Regions from separate parts of the Cryobacterium sp. TMT2-14 genome, predicted to be linked through region 2. Evidence: predicted binding sites of a transcription regulator. Region 2 holds the regulator's gene; the other holds the start of a gene.
The links. The regulator LexA, encoded in region 2, represses DNA repair genes until DNA is damaged. The targets are predictions, from matches to a motif close to TCGAACANNTGTTCGA.

Region 1 (7,032 bases), on a different contig from region 2:
CCTCGATTCGCACCATTCGCCTCGGGTCCACCCCGGCGAATTCCTCGAGTTCAGACGGCACGATCCAGCGGTCGCGCCCGGCCGGCAGGGTTCCGAGCCGAGGTTCGGGGAACCAGGTGTCCAGCACCGTGCCGTCGCCGGCGACGGTGGCGAGGCCGTAGCCCCACGCGTTCGAGGGGGAAACGGATGTCGGGGGCACGGCGGAGGTCATGGCTCTAGGTTAGTAGAGTGCCCCAAAACACCGTGAACCTGGACCTGTCCGCGACCTCGATCGAGCTCACCCGGGCGCTCTGCGACCTCGAGTCGGTGTCCGGTAACGAGGCCGCCATCGCAGACGCGGTGGAACGCGCGCTGGCCGGGTACCCGCACCTCGACATCATCCGCGACGGCGACACCGTCGTCGCCCGCACCAACCTGGGTCGGGCCCAGCGCGTGATCATTGCCGGCCATCTCGACACGGTCCCGCTGAACGACAACCTGCCGACCCGGTTCGAGACCATCGATGGCGTCGACTATCTCTGGGGCCGCGGCACCGTCGACATGAAGGCCGGCGTGGCCGTGCAGCTGAAGCTGGCCGCCGAACTGACCGCGTCCAGCGTCGACGTAACGTGGATGTGGTACGACCACGAGGAGGTTTCCGACGACCTCAACGGTCTCGGCCGCCTCGCCCTCAACCGGCCCGACCTCTTCGCGGGGGACTTCGCTATCCTCGGCGAGCCCACAAACAGCCAGATCGAGGGTGGCTGCAACGGAAACGTGCGCGTGGAGATCCGCACCTTCGGGCTGCGCGCCCACTCCGCCCGCAGCTGGGTCGGCGACAATGCCATCCACAAGATCGGGCCCGTCATCGACATCCTGGCGGCCTACGAGCCGCGGCAGGTCGAGGTCGAAGGCCTCGTCTACCGCGAAGGCCTCAACGCCGTCGGCATCGGCGGCGGCATCGCCGGCAACGTCATCCCCGATGAGTGCATGGTGCACATCAATTATCGGTTCGCCCCCAGCCGCACCTCGGCGGAGGCCATCGTGCACCTGGAGGAGCTCTTCGCGGGCTACGAGATCACCGTCGTCGACCGGGCCGAGGGTGCCCGGCCGGGCCTGGATGCCCCGCTGGCCCTGCAGTTCCTGACCGCGGTCGGCGGCGAGGCCAAGCCCAAGTACGGCTGGACGGATGTCGCCCGCTTCTCCGCCCTGGGCATTCCCGCCGTCAACTACGGCCCCGGCGACCCGCTGAAGGCCCACGCCGACGACGAACGCGTCGCCCTGGCGCAGATCACGGACTGCGAGGACGGCCTTCGCGCGTGGCTGACCACAAGCGTCGGGTAGCCGTGGCGTCGTCCGGCTGGAAGGCCGGCTACCGGCTCACGCCATGGTGGGCCCTGGTCGCCCTGATCTGGGCCGCGTCCCGGCTCGTCACGACCACCCTGGTGCTACTGCTTGCGAATGTGCAGGGCGCCAACCCGTGGACGGGCGTGTCACCCGGCTACGCGGAGTTCGCGAACATGTGGGACGCCCGCTGGTACAACATCGTCGCCGTCGCGGGCTACCCGTCGACACTGCCGCTCACCGCTGGCGGGGAGATCGCGGAGAACGCCTGGGCCTTCATGCCCGGCTACCCGGTGGTCGTGCGCCTGCTGATGGTGCTCCTCGGGCAGCCGTGGGCACCCGTGGCCGTATTCGTGTCCCTGGCCGCCAGCCTCGGCGCCGCCCTGCTGTTCTACCGGCTGATGCGCACGGTACAGGCCTCCGGGACGGCGTTGTTCGCGGTGGTGCTGTTCTGTGTGGCCCCGCTGTCGCCCGTGCTGCAGTTCGGTTATGCCGAGTCGCTGTACCTCTTCCTGCTCACGTTGGCACTTCTCCTGCTGCTCGAGCGGCGGTATGTGCTGCTGTTCCCGGTGATCGCCGTGATGGCGCTGACCCGGCCCAGCGGCCTGGCCTTCGCGCTCGCCCTGGGGCTGCACGTCCTGCACCGCTGGCTTGCCCGGACACAAGACCCGTTTTCGGTGCGCGAACGGTTGCTGGCGTCATCCGTTGCCGTGTTCAGCGGCATTTCCGGCCTGGCCTGGCCGGCCATCGCCTGGATCGCCACGGGGTCGATCACCGCCTACACCGACACCGAGCTGGCCTGGCGGTCGGCCTACATCGGCTACCAGGAACTCGTTCCGTTCACCGCCTGGTTCCAGGGCGGTGTCTGGTGGCTCGGGATGCCGCTGGGCATCATCGTTGTCTCGGGGCTCATCCTGGCGTTCGGCCTGACCCTGTTGCTGCCGGCGGTGCGCCAACTGGGCACTGACCTGCGGTTCTGGCTCGCCAGCTACGGCCTCTACCTGCTAGCGGTGTTTTTCCCGCAGTCGAGCACCTTCCGCCTGCTGATGCCGATGTTTCCGTTGTTGGGTGCCGTGGCGCAGCCGCGGAGCGCCGTCTACCGGGTGGGCATCGTGCTGCTGTTCATCGCCGGACAGTGGGGCTGGCTCCTGCTGTGCTGGGGGGTCGACGGAGCGGACTGGACACCTCCCTAATTACAGTCTCAGCCCGTAATGGCAGATAATAGAAGTTCAGACGAATGAATGGAAGGGGAGTTCATGGCGGCCATGAAGCCAAGGACCGGAGACGGGCCAATGGAGGCTGTAAAAGAGGGGCGCCTTATCATCGTGCGTGTTCCGCTCGAAGGTGGAGGTCGACTTGTCGTCTCTGTGAACGACGCTGAAGCCAAAGAGCTTCACGATGCCCTCGCCGGTGTAGTCCAGCCGACCGTATAGTTCCAGGTTCGGCCGCGCAGCTCAGGTTGTGCGGCCGATCTTTTTTGCCGACCTGGAGCGGATGGGTTTCCCGCGGACAGCAGTCGCACCGCCCGTAGGAGGTACCCGTCACCGGGCCCGCCACCCGCATCCGTCGGCACGTAAACGCGGAGAATCTTAGGAAACGCCGGTTTGGGCGCCATCAGTTCCGGCGTGTCGCGTATTTCTCCGAGTTGACGTCACGACGGATGCCCCGGGCTGGCTGCGCTCGCCGCCGGTGGTTGAGCGTGCCAAAACCCGGCAGTCCAGCCTGCAAACCCGCGCCGCACCACCCGTGCCCCGCGTCGCCACCCCCTTCTGTCACCGAATCGATTAGAACAGGAAAACGAAACTCGACAGTCATCCTACCTCATCTATTGACTTCAACTTAGAACGTGTATACGATGTAGGCATGGCTGGAGCCCCCACTCCGCACCACCCCACCGCCTCACCGCAGGCGGTGCCGCCCCTCGCGCAGGCACCCCGTGCACAGTCACCCCTCGTGCAGCAGCTGCAGCAGGTGCGTGACCTGGCGGCGGCCGTGCTGGATTCGGTGTCTTTTTCACTCTTGGGTGAGGCGGACGCGATGATGGTGCTGGGCACGGTTGAAGACCTCGGCCGTCGGGTCGATGCGGCCAGGGTCGCCTCTGCCGCCGACATTTCGGTGCGGTCCCGCCGCATCCTGGGCCATGAGTCCCTCGCGTATAAGAACGGGGCCAGCAGCGGCATCGATCTGATCACCCGTCTGACCCGCGTCTCTTCCCGGGAGGCGAACCGGCGGGTGCGCCTGGGCGAGAACGTCAGTCCGCGCCGGGCGGGCACCAGCATGTTGCCGCCCTACTACCCGGCCGTGGCCGATTCCCTCACCGCCGGGGACCTCGGCGTGGACGCGGCCGAGAACATCGTCACCGCCCTCGACCAGGTCGCGGCCCGGGTCGCGCCCGACGAGCTCGGCACTGCCGAACGTGCCCTGGTGGCCAGTGCCACCGGCGCCGTCACCGACGACACCCGCGGCCTGCCCGGGGAGGGGTTCGCGTTCCCTGCGGACCTGGTGCGGGGTATGGCGGGGCAGTGGCAGGCTCGCCTCGATCCCGACGGCACCGCCCCCAACGAGCCCGTCGCCGAGGCCCGCAGCGCTGTCGGGTTCGGGCTCTTCCGCGACGGTCTCTACCCGCTCCGCGGCGGAGTCACGCCGGAGCTCCGCGGCATCATGAACGCCATCTTCGACACGTATCTCTCCGCCCACGCGGCGCCCAAGTTTCCGACCGAAGAAGAACAGGCGCGCATGGCGGCCGGGCAGCTGATCCCGGGGGCGGAGGCGGCGGCCCTCAGCGACGACCGTAACGGTGGTCAGAAACGCGCCGACATCCTCCGTGGTGTGTTCGAAGCCGCCACCCGTGACGCGGGGACCCCGACCATGGGCGGCGCCGCCCCCACCGTCATGATCCACGTCAACCAGGCCGACCTTACCGCCGACCATGGGGTGGGTTGGATCGACGGCGTCGAAGCGCCGATCTCGCTGACAAGTGTGAAGCAGGCGCTCTGCGCCGGCGGATTTCAGGAGATCCGGTTCGGGCCGCACAACGAGGTCCTCAGCCTCAGCACCGAGAATCGTTTCTTCAACCGGGCCCAACGCCGCGCCATCGCCGCCCGCGACGGCGGCTGCATCATTCCGGGGTGCACCGTGCCCGCCGCCTGGTGCGAAGTACACCACGTGATCCCCTGGTACCGCGGCGGAAAAACCGAGATCACCAACGGGGTCCTGCTGTGCTGGTACCACCACCACAGCATCGACACCTCCGGCTGGAACATCCGCATGATCCGCGGCACACCCCAAGTCCGGGCACCCTACTGCTACGACCCCACCCGCACCTGGCGGGCCGCGGAAGGGAACCCGGCCAACCGGGCACGGGCACGGGCACGGGCACGGTCTCGGCCTCGGCAGGCTCGACCAACGTCAGGGTGAGTCCCCGGGATCGGGTCACCGGTCTCGTCCGGCTCGACCGACGTCAGCTTAAATCCCCGGGCGCGAGCGACCTGAGCCCGGTGGTCGAGGTCGTCGAAACCAGGCGGGCCATCTTCCGAACCCGGCCCGGGGCATCCGTTAGCGCGGGCGGCGACAACGGATGCCGGTGTGTGGGCCTCCGGAGCCGGCGCACCGGGTCTCGACAGGCTCGACGACCGACAGGCTCGACGACCGACAGACTCGACCACCGATCGGCTCGACCACCGGAGGGTGTGCTCGACCGTCTAGGCGCGGAGCTTGGTGATCTGCAGCAGGCCGTCGCCCACAGGAGAGAGGGCACTGATGACTGCGGTGGACGAGGCGATGACGGTCAACAGGGTGCGGAAGCCGGTCGCCACATCGTCGCGCTGGGCCGGGTTGGCCACGCGGCCGCGCCAGAGCGCGTGGGCCACGAGCACGGTTCCGCCCGGGCGGGCCAGGCGCAGAGCATGCTCGACATACTCGATCACACACTGCGGATCGGCGTCGACGAACACAATGTCGTAGGAGTTCTCGTTCATGCGCGGCAGTACATCCGCTGCCCGACCCGTGATCAGGCGTACCCGGTTCGCGGGGATGCCGGCTTCGGCGAAGTTGGCTTTGGCGTGCTGCTGGTGGTCGACCTCGGTGTCGATCGAGGTGAGGGTGGCGCCGGGGGCGCCGGTGAGCAGCCAGATGCCGGAGACGCCGGCACCGGTGCCGACCTCGAGAATGCTCCGGGCCCCGGTGGCGGCCGCGATCACGGCCGATTGAGCGCCGACCGCCGGAGAAATCGCGTCGATTCCGAGTTCGAGGGACTGCTGTCTGGCCCGCGCCACAGCGTCGGACTCCACGACTGAGTCGTCGGAGAATTTCCAGTTCAGATCTTTGTCAGACACAGCGCAACTCCAGTAGATGAATGGGTCAAGCCTAAGGGGGGCCGGGCATGGTCCGGGGAGGCCTCGCCGGGGGTTATTCTGGGGGAATGTTCGGTTTGACCTTCGAGAAGATATTACTGATCGGGATTGTCGCCGTCTTCCTGCTCGGACCCGAACGGCTTCCCCACTATGCCGCCCAGCTCGCCCGTCTCGTGAAGCAGCTCCGCAACCTGGCCAACGGGGCCAAAGACCGGATGCGGGACGAGATGGGCCCGGATTTCGACGACGTCGACTGGAAGAAACTCGACCCGCGTCAGTATGACCCGCGCCGCATCATCCGTGAAGCTCTCACCGACGAAGACGAGCTGAAAGGCCAATCGGCGACCGTGTCGCGGGCGGTGCCGAACCCCGACGGCGCCTATCTGCAACGCAAGCGCGCCAGGGAGGCCGCCACGCTGCCGGCGCCCTTCGACTCCGAAGCCACTTAGCCACTTAGCCACGCAGCCACGAAGCCACGCGGCCAAACGAACCAGGTGACGAGCACACCGGACGCGGCGTATTCGAGCTGGCGGACGTCGGGAACGGGTACGTTGGGCAGGTTGGTCAGGTTGGGCAGGCCGGGCACGTCGGGCACGTCGGGCACGTCGGGCACGTAGACCCGCGACACGGGCCGAGTGCGCTCGGATCGTGTTCCCGACCGCTGCGATGACCTCGCCGGACAGCCCGAATGACGAGAAGTCCTCGTCGACCACGATCAGGCGCCCGGCCGGAAAGAGCGATGCGCGGAAGGTCCCCTGGTTGGCCGCACCCTCGCCGGTGTCCGCCACGGCCGCTCGGTCGTCGCCCAGCCGGGAAAGGGCGACGGCCTGTCCGACGGCGGGCGGTAGATCGTCGGCGATGATTCTCGAGCAGGAGAAATGCGTGCCGGGGTCGAACAGGTGTATGTGCCACTCGAGGCTGAGGCCGAGGGCCGGGCGGTGAGCGGCGCAGTGCGCACCAGAATATGCAGGCCGGGCCATACGGGCGATGCGTGCACGCTACGCTGAACCCACGTATCTGAGGAGTGTGACCGTGTCGAAGCCGTCGAACACCCACGCGAAGCCCAAGCGGGTGCCGCTGCCCGTCTACTCCGCCGAGTTGCGCAATCTGCAGACCGAGTTGGTCGCCATGCAGGAATGGGTCAAGGAGTCCGGGGCCCGCATCGTCGTGATCTTCGAGGGCCGGGACGCGGCCGGCAAGGGGTCCGCGATCAAGCGGGTCAGCGAGTTTCTCAATCCCCGCGTCGCCCGGATCGTCGCCCTGCCGGTGCCGACCGAGCGCGAGCGCGGCCAGTGGTACTTCCAGCGGTACATCGAACACCTGCCCTCCACGGGTGAGATCGTGCTGATGGACCGCT
Region 2 (7,032 bases):
GCGGCCGCCCTGCACGGTGACGTGCACCGTGAGGCCGCCGTTGAAGGCGATAGCCTCAAACACGTGGCGCACCATGGAGCCGGTGAAGTGGCCGCCGATCAGGTGGAACTCGAAACCGGCCGGCTCGCCCTGGTGCACGAGGTAGGGGCGCCCGGAAATGTCGACGACGGCCTGTACGAGGGCCTCGTCGAGCGGCACGACGGCGTCACCGTAGCGGGAGATGCCGGATTTGTCCCCGAGAGCCTGCTTGATCGCCTGGCCGAGCAAGATGCCGACGTCCTCGACCGTGTGGTGCACATCGATCTCGATATCGCCGCGGGCGCGCACGGTGAGGTCGGTCAACGAGTGTTTCGCGAAGGCCGTGAGCAGGTGATCGAAGAACGGGACCGACGTCTGGATGTCCGACTCACCGGTGCCGTCGAGATTGAGCGACAGGTCGATGCTCGACTCGCTGGTCTCGCGCTGCAGGTGGGCGAAACGGGGCGAGGTGGTCGCGAAAGAGAAGCTCATACGACTAGTTTATTGGCCCGCGCCGTTCACGGCCGCCCAAGCGCCTCGAGGGCGTCGAGGAACGCCGTGGTCTCGGCCTCGGTGCCGGCGCTGACCCGCAGGTGGCCCGGGATGCCGACGTCGCGCACAAGGATGCCTTCCGCCAGCAGCGCCTCGAAGGTGGCCCGAGGGTCCTCAACGCCGCCGAACAGCACGAAGTTGCTCGCACTGCGCAGCGGAGTGTAGCCAAGCCGGGCCAGTTCGCTCACGATGCGGTCCCGCTGCCCGCGGATGTCGTCGACCATGGCAAGCATCGCGGGCGTGTGGACGAGCGCGGCGACCGCGGCAGCCTGGGTGAGCGCGGACAGGTGGTAGGGCAGACGAACCAGGCGGAGGGCATCCGTCACGGCGGGATCGGCGGCCAGATAGCCGACGCGCACACCGGCGAAGGCGAACGCCTTGCTCATGGTGCGGGACACCAGCAGGCGCTCCCGGCCGGGAAGCAGGCTCAGGGCGGTTGGCGCGTCATCCGTCCCGAACTCGGCGTACGCCTCGTCGACGACAACGATGCCGTCGCTCGCATCGTAGACGGCCGCGATCGTTTCCAGGGACAGGGGCGTGCCGGTGGGGTTGTTCGGCGAGCAGAGGAAGACGAGGTCAGGGGCAACCCGGTCGACCCACTCGAGCGCCGTGGCCGGGGAGAGTTCGAACTTTGCGTCACGACCGCCCGCGATCCAGCGGGTGCCGGTGCCGGAGGCCAGCAGAGGGTACATGGAGTAGGTCGGCGCGAAGCCGAGCACGGACCGACCCGGGCCGCCGAAGGCCTGCAGCACCTGCTGAAGAACCTCGTTGGAACCGTTGGCGGCCCAGATGTTCTTTCGGGTGAGGCCGTGACCGAGATAACGGGCGAGGGAATCCCGCAGCTCGGTGAACTCCCGATCGGGGTATCGGTTCACGGTCGTGACCGCCACGGCCAACGCCGCCACGATGTCCTGCGCCACCTCAGCCGGGATGCCGTGGGTGTTCTCGTTCACGTTGAGAGCCACCGGCACGTGCAACTGCGGCGCCCCATAGGGAGTGAGTCCGCGCAGATTATCGCGAAGGGGCAGATCGTTGAGACTGGTCACTCCCCCAATATTACCGGGGTGAGACCGGCGGGGGCTCGCCGCGGGTAGTTCACAGGTCGTTCGGAAGCGCCAGCCGCTGACCGGGCTGCACGCTGTCGGACGGCAGCTGATTGAGGCTCACAATCTCGGCGATCACCTCGCGCGGATCGGACGTGGGCGCGATTGTCTCGGCAAGTTGCCAGAGCGACTGCCCCGACTTGATGGTGACGTAGTCGAAGGCCGAGGCCACGTGAGCGACGGTCGAGTTCTCGGCGGCGGCGATGCCTCCGTTGAGGGCGACGGCCAGGGCCACGGCCACGAGCGGAAAGGCAGCCAGGGACGTGAAAACGACGCGACCGCGCCGGGTGAGTCGGAGCCGGGTGCGTCCGGTCGCGATGGGGGCGCCTCGTTCAAGTGCAGTGCTCATGTGATACCTCCTGTGAGAAGACGCATCCGACTCTCGGCCGGGAGAGCCGGATGCGAACTTATGTTCCGAATGTATATTCGATTATTCGAACAATCAAGCTTTATTCGGTAGTTTCTGAAATATTTATTCCGACTCACTCGAATACATGTTTGTATAATGAGCTCAACGCGGATACAGTTTCGATTGTTGATTGACACTCAATCAGGCACCCCCGACATTCGCGTGAATCGGCGGCATTCGCTGCTTGCTGCCAGCGCATCAATCAAAACGAGGAGCGACGAACGTGGCACAGAACACCAGCGGTCCCCGCGACAAGGGCGGCACCAGACGGCGCAAGAGCCTCAGCGAGAAGCAGCTCGCCATCCTCGACGTCATCCAGCGCTCGGTCAGCCAACGCGGCTATCCGCCGAGCATGCGCGAGATCGGCGACGCCGTCGGCCTGTCGTCACTGTCGAGCGTCACCCACCAGCTCAACCAGCTGGAACTGAGCGGTTACCTCCGCCGAGACCCGAACCGTCCCCGAGCACTGGAGGTGCTCATCGAGATTCCGCAGTCGCCCGAAGACACGACGGCCGGAGCCTCGGAAAGTTTCCACACCGGAGTGCAGGTCGGCGACGCCGCCATGGTTCCGCTCGTCGGTCGCATCGCCGCCGGCATCCCGATCACCGCCGAACAGCAGATCGACGAGATTTTCCCGCTACCCCGCCAGCTGGTGGGCAAGGGCGATCTGTTCATGCTCAAGGTGTCGGGCGAATCGATGATCGACGCCGCCATAATGGACGGCGACTGGGTCGTCGTGCGGCAGCAGAAGACCGCCGAAAACGGTGAAATCGTTGCAGCCATGCTCGACAACGAGGCAACCGTCAAGGTCTTCCGCCAGCGCGACGGGCACACCTGGCTACTGCCCCGCAACACCAACTTCGAACCCATCGTCGGCGATCACGCCGAGATTCTGGGGAAGGTTGTGGCAGTGCTGCGGTCGGTTTAGGGCATCAGCAGTCAAGCACATCAGCATTTCAGGCGGACTCTTGGTCTCAACGGTTTCGACCAGCGTCGTGGAGACGCGCGAGTGTTGAGTCACCATGGTTATTTCGGTCGGGTCTTGTGAGCCGGGTCTTGTGGGCCGGGCACGAACACTGTTCTTGGTGTCGTGCCCGGCTTTTGTGTGGGTGGAGGCGGGGTCAGGCGGAGACGGAGGAGGTCAGGCGGGCGCGGAGGATGCGGGTGGCGGCGAGCATGTTGTGCAGGGACTGGACGGTTTCGGTGTAGCCGCGGGTTTTGAGGCCGCAGTCGGGGTTCACCCAGAGCCGGGTGGCCGGGATGGCCGCCGCGGCGCGCTCGAGCAGGTCGGTGAGTTCGGACACGCTCGGCACACGCGGCGAGTGGATGTCCCACACTCCCGGGCCGATACCGTGGTCGAAGCCCTGGGACCGGATATCGCCCACCACCTCCATGCGAGAGCGTGCCGCCTCGATGCTGGTCACATCGGCGTCCAGGTTGCGGATCGCGTCGATGACCACCCCGAACTCCGAGTAGCAGAGGTGGGTGTGGATCTGGGTGGCCGCGGCCGCACCGGCCGTCGCCAGGCGGAAGGACCCCACCGACCAGTCGAGGTATTCCGCCTGGTCCTTCTGCTTCAACGGCAGCAGCTCCCGCAGCGCGGGCTCGTCGACCTGGACGATCTGAATGCCGGCCGACTCCAGGTCGGCGATCTCGTCCCGGAGGGCCAGGGCCACCTGCCTGGCCGTCTCGCCCAGCGGCTGGTCGTCGCGCACGAACGACCACGCGAGGATCGTGACCGGACCGGTGAGCATCCCCTTGACGGGCTTGGGCGTCAGCCCCTGCGTGAACGCCGACCACTCGACCGTGATGGGCCGCGGCCGGGACACGTCACCCCAGAGGATCGACGGGCGCACGCACCGGCTGCCATAGGACTGCACCCAGCCGTTCTCGGTGACCGCGAAGCCGTCCAGGTTCTCGGCGAAGTACTGCACCATGTCGTTGCGTTCCGGCTCCCCGTGCACGATCACGTCGAGGCCGATGTCTTCCTGCAGCGAGACGACCCGACGGATTTCGGCGCGCATCAGGTCCCGGTAGTCCGCGGTGCTCAGCACCCCCCGTACCAGCTGCGCCCTGGCCCGACGGATGTCCCCGGTCTGCGGGAAGGATCCGATCGTGGTCGTCGGCAGGAACGGCAGCCCGAGGGCCATCTCCTGGGCTGCCACTCGGGCTGCGTAGGCGCCCCGGGTGAAGTCGCCCGGAGCGAGCGCGTCGGCGCGCACCCGAACGGCGCCATCGTGGACTCCGGGAGCCACCCCCCGCGCGTCGAGGGCCGCGGAGGCCGCAGAGAGGTCGATCTCGATGGCACGGCGGCCCAGACTGAGGCCGCGGGCGAGTGTGGCAACCTGCGCGACCTTCTGATCCGCAAAGGCCAGCCAGGTCTTCAGGTCGTCGTCCAGCGCCGATTCGTCGTCGACGTCGTGGGGAACGTGCAGCAGCGAGGTAGAGGTGGAAACCGAGATCCGCGGCGAGAGGCGGACCAGGCCGGCCGCCGTGTCGAAGGCGGCGGCCAGGTCGCCGCGCCAGATATTGTGGCCGTCAATGACGCCGGCCACGAGAGTGGTCGTGTTTAGTCCGGGGGTCTCCGCCGGCACGCTTCCCCGCACGAGGTCAAGCCCGATGGCTTCCACCGGGGTGATGGCAAGAACGGGTAGGGCGTCGTCGAGGCTGCCGTACGGCGCGGCGACAAACAGGGCGGGACGCTCGGCGAGGGCGCCGAGGGTGTTGTAGGCGAAGCGGAGGCCGGCGAGGGCATCCGTTCTCGGGATGTCGATGCTCTCGCTGACCAGGGCAGGCTCGTCGAGCTGCACCCATTCGGCTCCAGCGGCGCGCAGCCGCTGCAGGAGGGCGGCGTAGACCGGCACAAGGTCGTCGAGGCGGTCAAGCGGACTGAATCCGGCCGGGGCCTCGTCGCTGGGCTTGCTCAGCAGCAGGAAGGTGACCGGGCCGACGATGACGGGCCGGGTCAGGAATCCGGCCGCCTTCGCCTCCTCGAACTCGCGCACCAGGCGGGTGCCGGCGAGGGTGAACTCGGTCTCGGGGCCGATCTCCGGCACCAGGTAGTGGTAGTTGGTGTCGAACCATTTGGTCATCTCCAGCGGCGGATTCTCCCCTTCGCCGCGGGCGAGGGTGAAGTAGCCGGCCAGGTCGAGGTGGCCGTCCGCGCCCCGCAGATGCGCGAACCGGGCGGGGACGGCGCCCACCGTGCTCAGGGCATCCAACATCTGGTCGTAGTAGGAGAAGGATTCCGGGATGGACGAGTCGTCCCGGCCGAGTCCCAGCTGCACGAGGCGCTTCCTGGTGCTCTGGCGCAGGGCGGCCGCGGTCGCTTCGAGCTCGTCGGCGCTGACCGATCCGGCCCAGAACGCTTCGACGGCCTTCTTCAGTTGGCGGCGCGGCCCGATGCGCGGGTAGCCCAGGATGGTGCCGGCGGGAAAGGCGGGAAAGGCGGAAGTGTGGGTCATGAGTTCTCCTTGACGGGGTGAGGGGCAGGCAGTGCGGAAGCAGGCAGGGTGGGGGTGAGCAGACCGCAGCCGTCGAGCACGGCGAGCACGGTCTCGTGCTGGTTGAAGGCGTAGAGGTGCAGCCCGGGGGCACCGCCGGCGATGAGTTGCCGGGCCAGTTCGGTGGCCTGACGGATGCCGATCTCACGCTGGCCTTCCTTCGTCGGCTCCACCTCGAGCGCGATCGCCAGCTCGGACGGCAGTTCCTCGCCGGACAACTCGAGGATGCGGCGCAGGCGGGCCGGGCTCGTGACCGGCATGATCCCGGGCAGGATCGGGAATTCGACCCCGGCGGCACGGGCTCGCAGGATGAAGCTGAGGTAGTGGTCGGCGTGAAAGAAGAGTTGCGTGATCGCCAGGTTGGCGCCGGCGGCCTGCTTGGCCAGGAGCGCGTCGATGTCCTGGGTGGCCGACCGGGAACGCGGGTGGCCGTTCGGGAAGGCGGCCACGGCGATGCGTACCTTCTCCCGTTCCCGCTTGATCGTGCGGGCGGCAGGGAGTCCCGGGATCACGGCCTCGCGGTACGGCACCCGCTCGGCCTGCACCCGGTGGATCAGCTGCACCAGTTCCGCGGCGCTGCCCAGGTCGCCGAGGAAGGCCTCACCCTCCCGAATGCCTTCCGGCGGGTCGCCACGCAGGGCCAGGAAGCTCCGCACCCCGGCGTCCAGAAACTCCCGGATCAGCTGGCTCGATTCCGCGTTGGACGAGCCCACGCAGGTGAGGTGGGCCAGCGGGTCCACGGTGGTGGTGCGCAGGATGTGGGTGAGCACGTCCAGGGAGGAGCGCCGGGAGGAGCCGTTCGCACCGTAGGTGACCGAGATGAATTCCGGGCCGGCCGCGGCCAGCCGCTCGATAGTGGCGTGCAGCACGGAGGTGGCAGCATCCGATGTGGGCGGATACAACTCGAATGAGAACGGGATTTTCCGGCATGCAGGATCCGAGGTGTGGGGCATTGCTCCTCATTCGACAGTTGCCAGTGTCAGTCACCGGGGGCCGGGCGACCGCGGACCGCCCGGCAAGCCAGGCGGGCGTTCGCGGGCGGGTGCCGGGCTCGGCTGTCGCTCCATGCCGCCGGTCGGGAGACCGGCGGCAACGATTGAGAAGACTCTAACAAGCACGCCCGGTGCCCGGCAGGTCTGTGACCGAATATGTCATCAGCTGGCGCCGGAGCGGCTCAGGCAGGCCGGAGGAGTGCGGACATCGGCAGGCGAAGGCCTGCCGAGGTACGCGGAGCGAAGCCGGCGGGTCAGCCGGTGACGGCCGGCGGCACGGCGAACGGCTCGAACAGCGCCCGAATCTCATCAGTCACCAGAGCCGTAACCTGGGTGCCGGTCTCGGCGTACTCGGTGGACAGCACCGTGCCCTGATCGTGCAGCACCGCGATCAGGTCGCCCCGCTCGTAGGGGATGAGCAACTCGAGCCTGATCGACGGCCGCGGCAGCAGGTC

Region 1: a site for LexA is predicted at 3,164-3,179, ahead of E3O28_RS13865 (HNH endonuclease signature motif containing protein). Genes of this name have one in related genera too.

What each region holds. Positions count from the first base shown of each region.
Region 1 is NZ_SOFV01000040.1:104,819-111,850, reverse strand. Features, by position in the region: gene dapD (2,3,4,5-tetrahydropyridine-2,6-dicarboxylate N-succinyltransferase) at 1-211, opposite strand, end outside; gene dapE (succinyl-diaminopimelate desuccinylase) at 229-1,323, shown strand; gene E3O28_RS13875 (hypothetical protein) at 1,299-2,516, shown strand; gene E3O28_RS13870 (DUF3117 domain-containing protein) at 2,580-2,756, shown strand; gene E3O28_RS13865 (HNH endonuclease signature motif containing protein) at 3,187-4,740, shown strand; gene E3O28_RS13860 (O-methyltransferase) at 5,025-5,657, opposite strand; gene E3O28_RS13855 (Sec-independent protein translocase TatB) at 5,744-6,124, shown strand; gene E3O28_RS13850 (hypothetical protein) at 6,121-6,303, opposite strand; gene ppk2 (polyphosphate kinase 2) at 6,708-7,032, shown strand, end outside.
Region 2 is NZ_SOFV01000025.1:34,430-41,461, reverse strand. Features, by position in the region: gene hisB (imidazoleglycerol-phosphate dehydratase HisB) at 1-510, opposite strand, end outside; gene E3O28_RS09890 (histidinol-phosphate transaminase) at 537-1,616, opposite strand; gene E3O28_RS09885 (LysM peptidoglycan-binding domain-containing protein) at 1,666-2,022, opposite strand; gene lexA (transcriptional repressor LexA) at 2,306-3,010, shown strand; gene metE (5-methyltetrahydropteroyltriglutamate--homocysteine S-methyltransferase) at 3,204-5,546, opposite strand; gene E3O28_RS09870 (methylenetetrahydrofolate reductase) at 5,543-6,538, opposite strand; gene hflX (GTPase HflX) at 6,832-7,032, opposite strand, start outside.